DNA from 2 places in the Clostridium sp. LS3 genome. Region 2 is predicted to be linked to the other one. Evidence: a T-box and tRNA genes for the amino acid it is inferred to sense, from the RefSeq annotation. Region 2 holds a T-box; the other holds one or more tRNA genes.
What was found. The T-box of region 2 lies ahead of tyrS (tyrosine--tRNA ligase). A T-box ahead of a tRNA ligase gene usually reads a tRNA of that ligase, here a tRNA-Tyr.
Positions count from the first base shown of each region.

Region 1 (4,430 bases), 790 kb from region 2:
CTTACGATGAAGCTATGGAAGGAATTAAATGTGGTTGCTGCCACTCAACTCACTTATTTAATGCAATGACACCATTTGCTCATAGAGAACCTGGAGTTGTAGGTGCTATATTTGATAGCGAAGTAACTACAGAAACAATTTCTGATGGTATCCATATATCATATCCATCACTTAGAATAGCTTACAATCAAAAGACAACTGATAAAGTTTTATTAGTTACTGATGCAATGATGGCATGTGCGATGCCTGATGGTATGTATGCATTAGGAGGTCAAGAGGTTGTCGTTAAAGATGGAGCTGCAAGACTTTTAAGTGGAAGCTTAGCTGGTTCAATATTAACTCTAGATAAAGCTATTAAAAATGTATATAAAAATGTTGGTCTTTCATTAAACGAAGCTGTAAAAATGGCAACTTTTAATGCTGCTAGACATTGTAAAGTTGAAGATAGAAAAGGTCTTATAAAAGAAGGCTTCGATGCAGATTTGGTTTTATTTGATGAAGACATAAATGTAAAAAATGTTATAGTTGCTGGTAAAGTATTAGTATAAATAAAAATGCTCCAATTCAAAATTGGAGCATTTTTTATTTTAAAGATACTTCTTTATTTCTTCTACTTTATTTAAATCTTCCCAAGGTAAGTTTAAATCATTTCTTCCAAAGTGACCATATGCAGCTGTTTGCTTGTAGATTGGTCTTCTTAATTCTAAATCTCTTATTATAGCTCCTGGTCTTAAATCAAATACTTTTTCAACTATTGAAATTATTTCTTCTTCTGATTTCTTTCCAGTTCCAAATGTTTCTACCTCTATAGAAACTGGCTTAGCAACACCAATTGCATATGCTAATTGAATTTCTAATTTATCAGCTACTCCAGCTGCTACTAAATTCTTAGCAACCCATCTAGCCGCATATGCTGCTGATCTATCAACTTTAGTTGGATCTTTCCCTGAGAAAGCACCACCACCGTGTCTTCCATATCCACCATAAGTATCAACTATTATCTTTCTTCCAGTTAATCCGCTATCTCCTTGTGGTCCTCCAACAACGAATCTTCCAGTTGGATTTATGTAATACTTTGTGCTATCGTCTAATAATTCTGCTGGAACTACAGCTTTAATTACATGCTCCATTAAATCTTCTCTTATTTGTTCTTGAGATACATCTTCACTATGTTGAGTTGATATTACTATTCCATCTATTCTTATAACTTTATTATCATCATATTCAACTGTAACTTGAGTCTTTCCATCCGGTCTTAAGTATGGTAAAGTTCCGTTCTTTCTTACTTCTGATAATCTTCTTGATAATCTATGAGCCATAGCTATTGGTAATGGCATATACTCTTCTGTTTCATTTGTTGCAAAACCAAACATCATTCCTTGGTCTCCTGCTCCAACTGCTTCAACATCATCTTTTTGCCCTGCTCTAGATTCTAATGCTTCATCAACACCCATAGCAATGTCACCTGATTGTTCATCTATTGATGTTAGTACTGAACATGTTTCACAGTCAAAACCGTATTTAGCTCTATCATAGCCTATTTCTTTTACAGTTTCTCTAACTAACTTTGGAATATCAACATAACAATTAGTTGATATTTCTCCCATAACCAATACCATTCCTGTTGTAACAGCTGTTTCACAAGCAACTCTTGCCATAGGATCTTTAGCTAAAATACTATCTAATACAGCATCTGAAATTTGGTCGCAGATCTTATCTGGATGCCCTTCTGTAACTGATTCTGATGTAAATAATCTTCTCATTTTCATTTCTCCTTTCATTTTATTTGATATTAATTCTAATTAATTTAATTTATAAAATAAAAAAATCTCTTCGATAAGAAGAGATGTTAAAAGTCATAATCTTTCTTATCTTGCAAAATTACTTTGCAGGAATTGGCACCACACTCAAAATTACTGAAGTAGGTTGCCGGGTTTCATCGGGCCCTTTTCCCTCCGCCTCTCTGGATAAGAACTAATATCAAATTTTACTTTTCAGATTATATCATCTTTAATATTAATAGTCAACTACAGAACCTAAAATAATTACATATTTAGATTCTTTAACTGATAAAATATTAAATTATTTAAAAATATAAAAAAAGACAAGTAAACTTGCCTTTTGTGGTGGGGGAGGACGGATTCGAACCATCGAAACGAAACGTAACAGATTTACAGTCTGCCCCCTTTGGCCACTCGGGAACTCCCCCACATTTGGAGCTGGCAATAGGAATCGAACCTACAACCTGCTGATTACAAGTCAGCTGCTCTACCGTTGAGCCATGCCAGCATATTTAATTTTTAAAATGGTGGAAACAACAGGGATCGAACCTGTGACCCTCTGCTTGTAAGGCAGATGCTCTCCCAGCTGAGCTATGCTTCCATAAGAATAAAATTTTATAAAATGGTGGGGGAGGACGGATTCGAACCATCGAAACGAAACGTAACAGATTTACAGTCTGCCCCCTTTGGCCACTCGGGAACTCCCCCATTTTATGGAGCTGGCAATAGGAATCGAACCTACAACCTGCTGATTACAAGTCAGCTGCTCTACCGTTGAGCCATGCCAGCATATTATAAATTAATAAATTTCAAATGGTGGGGGAGGACGGATTCGAACCATCGAAACGAAACGTAACAGATTTACAGTCTGCCCCCTTTGGCCACTCGGGAACTCCCCCGTTTAAAATTTATTTAATTTCAGTTAAGTAAACTTTGTATCTTCTCAACCGACAATGATTAGTATATATTTATTATATCTTAATTTCAAGTACAATTTTCACTCATTTAAAGAAACTATATTTAATTTATTCTGTTTTTCTTTTATTTTCTTCTAATTAATACTAATATCTTTTTTATTAACAATTTTTCTGTCATAATTATTCTATATTAGATATTAAATAAACATCCCTTCAACTTGTAATAATTTTTAATAAATATATATTGCTATAAGTAAAATAATTTTTTAAATAATAATTTCTTATACTTCTTTTTCTATAATATCTAAATCAATATAATCACTTATAATATCCTTAAACTCTTCATATTCTTTATTTGACATTCTTTGCTTTACTAAAGACATACCTTTTGTAATGTTAACTGTATTTTCTCTATCCGAAAAATAGTTATTAACTTTTATTATATCTACTATAGCTAAATTTCTAATTAATACATTTATTTTTTCTTTTCTAGCTTTATCTAAATGTCCAAACAAATTATTAGAGGAATCTACTTGATTTATAATAATTGTAGATTTATTTTTTTCCTCACTAATAAACTCTTCTTCTTTATTGTATTTTACTACATTTTCACTAATAACTTCTTCACTTTTTAATGGCTCCCACACTAATAAAAAATATATTGGGATAACTATACTAATTATTATGGTAATGGTAGAAAATAGTAATCTCTTCATTCTATTTCATCTCCTTTTATTTGATTAATTTCCTCTTTTATGATTTTTATACATTTTATTATAATTAATCTTTATCAAACATATACTTTTATGGCGGGGGTGAATTTTAGTGAAGCGTAAAGTATTATATAACTCTTATAATTCTCATATTGAAATAGCAAATTCTATTAAAAATTATATTACGGAAAATACTATAATAGTTTGTATAGGAACAGATAAATGTATTGGTGATTGCTTAGGTCCAATGGTTGGCACATTTCTAACAGAAAAAGCCTTCCCTCTCCCAGTGTACGGAACAATAGAATCTCCAATACATGCTTTAAATATAAATAAAATATTGAATGAAATTAATAAATTGCATCCTAAATCCTTAACTATAGGTATAGATGCTTGCTTAGGTGAATATAGCTCAATTGGTGAAATACATACCAGAGATTATCCAATACATCCTGGAAAAGGTGTTGGTAAAAATTTACCTGATGTTGGAATTGCCTCAATAATAGGAATAATAGATTCAAGTGAAAATGCAGAAATTTTCACATCTAGAAGCATTCGTCTAAATTTAGTTATGGAAATGGCTAAAGTGATTTCTTCTTCAATTATTGAAGCATATAAGATTGTTAATAAATAAAAGGGAGCAATAAAATACTCCCTTTTACAATCAATTATATATAATATGTATAATATTCTACTACTCTATCAAAGTTATTTCCTTGTCTGATAGACTAGATTCTATTTTATCTAGATATCCTAAAACCTTGCCTGTACCCTCTGCTACTGCTTCTACAGAGTTATTAGCAACATCGACATTGACTCCTGTTTCATGCTCTATTAGCTTATCTAATCCATCTAATAAAGATCCTCCACCAGTCATTAAAATGCCTTTTTCTATTATATCAGCAGCAAGTTCAGGTGGTGTTTTTTCTAATACAAATTTAACATTATCGACAATTAACGATACTGATTCTTTTAGTGCATAAATTATTTCCTCTGATGTAATAGAAACCTCATCTGGT
Region 1 is NZ_CM143921.1:3,538,335-3,542,764, forward strand. Features, by position in the region: gene nagA (N-acetylglucosamine-6-phosphate deacetylase) at 1-548, shown strand, start outside; gene metK (methionine adenosyltransferase) at 588-1,763, opposite strand; SAM riboswitch class I at 1,866-1,974, opposite strand; tRNA gene ACZJV1_RS16640 (tRNA-Tyr) at 2,125-2,209, opposite strand; tRNA gene ACZJV1_RS16645 (tRNA-Thr) at 2,215-2,289, opposite strand; tRNA gene ACZJV1_RS16650 (tRNA-Val) at 2,307-2,382, opposite strand; tRNA gene ACZJV1_RS16655 (tRNA-Tyr) at 2,405-2,489, opposite strand; tRNA gene ACZJV1_RS16660 (tRNA-Thr) at 2,496-2,570, opposite strand; tRNA gene ACZJV1_RS16665 (tRNA-Tyr) at 2,596-2,680, opposite strand; gene ACZJV1_RS16670 (hypothetical protein) at 2,980-3,414, opposite strand; gene yyaC (spore protease YyaC) at 3,524-4,045, shown strand; gene mreB (rod shape-determining protein) at 4,106-4,430, opposite strand, start outside.
Region 1: it has a tRNA-Tyr gene. The T-box ahead of tyrS (tyrosine--tRNA ligase) is inferred to sense a tRNA for this amino acid. The anticodon was not compared.

Region 2 (4,430 bases):
TTTTTTAGCCTACTCCTTATAGGTATTTCAAAATTTATATTTAAAAGTGGTTTCTTACCTGACAAATATAATGGAAATATGAAATATTATAATGCAGTTGTTAAAGAAGTATTAAGTGAGGACTTAGCAAAAGATCCTTTTCTAGAAAATGTTGAAGTTGGATTTCAAAAAGTACTTGTTGAAGTTTCATCTGGCCCTTACTCTAAAACTTTACAAGAAATAGAGAATCCAATAAGTAGACTATATAACTTAAAGGTAAAAGAGGGAACAAAAGTTATAATTGGAGTGTCTGAAAAAAATGGAACTACTCAATTTAATTTATATAGCTATGATAGAAGCAATATGATTTATTTGTTAGTAGCAATATTTATACTTTCAGTTGTAGCAATAGGTGGAGTTAAAGGCGTTAAGTCCTTGGTTGCACTAATATTTACTTTAATATGTTGTGTATATTTGATGGTTCCTTTAATGTTAAGGGGAGTAAATCCTATAATGGCTGGAATAATTATGAGCACACTTAGCATAGTTATCACTCTTATATTAGTTTCTGGTTTCAATAAAAAGACACTAACTGCTATTTTAGGTACTATTTCTGGTGTTGTTATTTCTGGGATAATAGCTTACATTTTTGGTGCATTAACAAACCTTTCTGGTTTAAATATGAGTGAAGCTGAAAGTTTAATGTATATTGCTGAAGATACAGGTTTAAAAATTAGAGGAATAATGTTTACAGGGATTCTAGTAGCTACTCTTGGTGCTGTTATGGATATTGCCATGTCAATTGCATCCTCTATATTTGAAATTCATAAAGTAAATAGCAAAATAAGTTTTAATGATTTATTTAAAAGTGCTATGAATATTGGTAAGGATACGATTGGAACAATGACAAACACCTTAATTTTAGCTTTTGCTGGAGGATCACTAAGTATTTTAATTTTAGTATTCTCAGCTAATATGCCTTTTAATAAAATGATAAATTTAGACCTTTTAGGTATTGAGATTATTCAAGGCTTATCTGGTAGTATTGGAATAGTTTTAGCAGTACCAATTACGGCACTTATAGGATGTTATTTATGTAAAAATCAAATTAAGTTTAGAAAATAAGATACAAGTTATACCTCTATAAATAATAAATACTATATTAAGCTACATTTTAATAATATTTTTTCAGTACCTTATGGAAAAGCTAATATAGACAACTTATATTAGGAGGGAACTAAAATGGATAATAATAAACATAGAAGAAAAGATCGTCCTAAATCAAATGCTGAACTTAGAAAAATGTATTCAGAATCCGGCTCTGAAATCGGTATTGAGAATGGAAAAAAGAAAGGTGCTCACTCTAACGGTAAAAAGTTCACTAAAAGATCAAAGTTATCACATAATAAATAACTTTAATATGCTAATTTATTATATGATAACTTTATAAAAATAACCCTGTCCTAATTGACAGGGTTATTTCTCATTACTTTAAAAAATTAATTTTATGAATTAATTTCTATCTTTACAAATTTCTTTTTGCCTATTTTTAATACATCTCCAGAAGATAAATTTATATTCAAATCATTTATTTTTTCTCCATTAATTTGAACTCCACCTTGTTCTACAAGTCTAGTAAATTCTTTTTTACTCGGAACATACTTTTCTTCTATTAATTTAGAAGTAATATCCTTCAATAAATTATTTTCTACACTTAAGCTAGGAATATTATCTGGTATTTCTTTTTTAGCAAATGCTGAATTATAAAATTCTATTGCTTCATTTAAAGCCTCTTCTGAGTGATATAATTTTGTTATTATTTTAGCTAATTCTAATTTAACATCTTTTGGATTTTTGCCATTAATTAGTTCATTCTTTATTTTATCTATTCTATCTGGATGCTCATCTGTAGCTAGTTCAAAGTATTTTATAATTAAATTATCTGGAACTTCCATTATTTTTTTTAACATTATATTAGCAGGTTCATTTACACCAATGTAGTTCCCAAGACTTTTACTCATTTTTTCAATACCATCTAATCCTTCTAAAATAGGCATAAACATTGCTATTTGTTGTTCTTGTCCCATAGTTTTTTGAAGAGTTCTTCCCATTAAAATATTAAAGGTTTGATCTGTTCCTCCAAGTTCTATATCAGACTTTAAAGCAATTGAATCATAAGCTTGCATCAAAGGATAGAAAAATTCATGAATTCCTATTGGAATATTATTTTTATACCTTTTCTGAAAATCATCTCTTTCTAATACACGAGCAACGGTAGTAGTTGCAGCTAAATTTAAAACTTTGTCAAAAGTTAATTTTGAAAGCCACTCACTATTAAAACGAACTTCCGTTTTATTTTTATCTAAAACTTTAAATATTTGTTCCTTATAAGTTTCAGCATTATTTAAAACCTCTTCATCAGTTAATGCCTTCCTTCCTTTTGCCTTTCCTGTTGGATCTCCTATTTTACCTGTAAAATCTCCAATAACTATTACCGCTTTATGACCTAGATCTTGCATTTGTTTAATTTTACGTAAAACAACAGCATGACCAAGATGAATATCCGGTGCACTTGGATCAAGTCCTAACTTAATAATTAATGATTCATTATTTTTTTCAGCTTTTTCTAGCTTTTTTCTTAATTCTTCTTCATTAACTATTGTGTCTACTCCCTTTTTAATGATTTTCATTTGCTCTTCAATTGTTTTTTTCATCTAAAACACTCCTCTTATATTATTTAAAATATAAGCAAGTTCTATAAGACTAACTTTGTAAAAGCTACTTGATAAAAGTATCTGAACCAAGATAAGTATTTTTAAAAACAAAAAACTCCCGTCCCTTATATCAAAAGGACGAGAGATAAATCTTCGTGTTACCACCTTAAGTTCATAGACAATTCACATTGCCTACCTTTTCGAGTACTCCATTATTACCCAGGTAATACTCTAGCACTATAACGTGTGCAAGGAATACGTCACAGCCTACTAAACCTTAAAAGTCATTTGGTGTGAAGCTCAAAGATGTATTCATAATTAGCTTAACTTGCACCTCTCATCAACCGGCTACTTTCTGTAAGCTTTACTAACTACTACTTGTTCTTATCACAGCTTTTAATTATCTTATACTCCGAATTATAAACATTTATAAATCTTCGTTATGCTTATTAATTAATATGGATTATATATCTTATTTACTTTATTGTCAATATTTTTTAAAAATTCAATTAACTAATAATCAATTTTTATATTTATAGTCCTATCTTTTTTCTTAATATCTAATGCTTTATTATTGGAAATAAATAATTTTTCACTATTAGATAACTTCTCTCCTTCTCCAATGTACAGCTGTCTTCTCATAAATATAAATTTTCTGTAGTCTTGGCCTAAATAATCTTTTATATTAGCTTTATGAATTGATTGTTCATATGAAAAAACACCATCATACGGAAGTATTTCATAAATCAAGTATTTATCAAACCATATTTTTTTATACTTACTCCAGTAAGATATATCCACTACTTCTTTCTTTTCATTATATTTTAACTCTTCTATAAATAAATTATCATTTACCCAAGTATCTTTAATATTACTCTTAATATCAATATTTAGAGCTTCGCTAAAATTTGCTGATGCTATAACTATCTTAGCCTTATTAAATTCATCTATGGCTAAGTCCTTTAGAACAAAGTTTTCAACTATTCTAATACCATTATTTATAGTTTCCTTTTCATCATGTACAACTACACCCATTCTCTCAATGTTTCTACCTTCTATATTAGGTCTAAAATATATACCTTCATTAAAAAAGCTTCCATAATTTTTTTGAATAGCCTTAATCTTTTCTTCATTATTAGAAACTACTGAATAGTCTAGATTTATAGCTAGAGGGCTAACTCTCAAATTATTTACTATAAAGCTTACTCCATCTATTTGAATTTCATTATTTTCTGGCTCTATATTCTTAATCTTAACTATCTTAGATGAATCTATATCTACAGTTATCTCCTTAACTTCACCTTCCTCTGTAATTTCTAATGTAAAATCCTTTTTATTTTCTCCTATTTTAAATGTCCATACACTTAATGTATCTCCATTTTTGTCTTTTTCACTAAATGCACTTGAACCCGATGCAAAATCCCCATTGAAAATTCTTATATCAGATTTAGGTTTAGTAGAATCATATTCTTCAGGTGGCACATCTGTTGGTAAAAACCTATCTGCATAAGTAATACTTCCCCTCATAAAAACAGAAATATACTTATTATCATAAACAATTGCTTCTATTGTTACTTTTTTACCGTTACTAAATTCTACTGATTTATTAACATCTTGAAGTTCTCCTTTATTATTAAGCTTTTTTACGTAGCTATTATAAGAAAAATAATCATCATATCCCATTAACTTTTTTATCATTGCAGAAACTGTACTTAAATTAAAAATAAACATAACTGC
Region 2 is NZ_CM143921.1:2,747,372-2,751,801, forward strand. Features, by position in the region: gene ACZJV1_RS12880 (YibE/F family protein) at 1-1,104, shown strand, start outside; gene ACZJV1_RS12885 (hypothetical protein) at 1,222-1,392, shown strand; gene tyrS (tyrosine--tRNA ligase) at 1,485-2,693, opposite strand; T-box leader at 2,825-3,093, opposite strand; gene ACZJV1_RS12895 (DUF4179 domain-containing protein) at 3,207-4,430, opposite strand, start outside.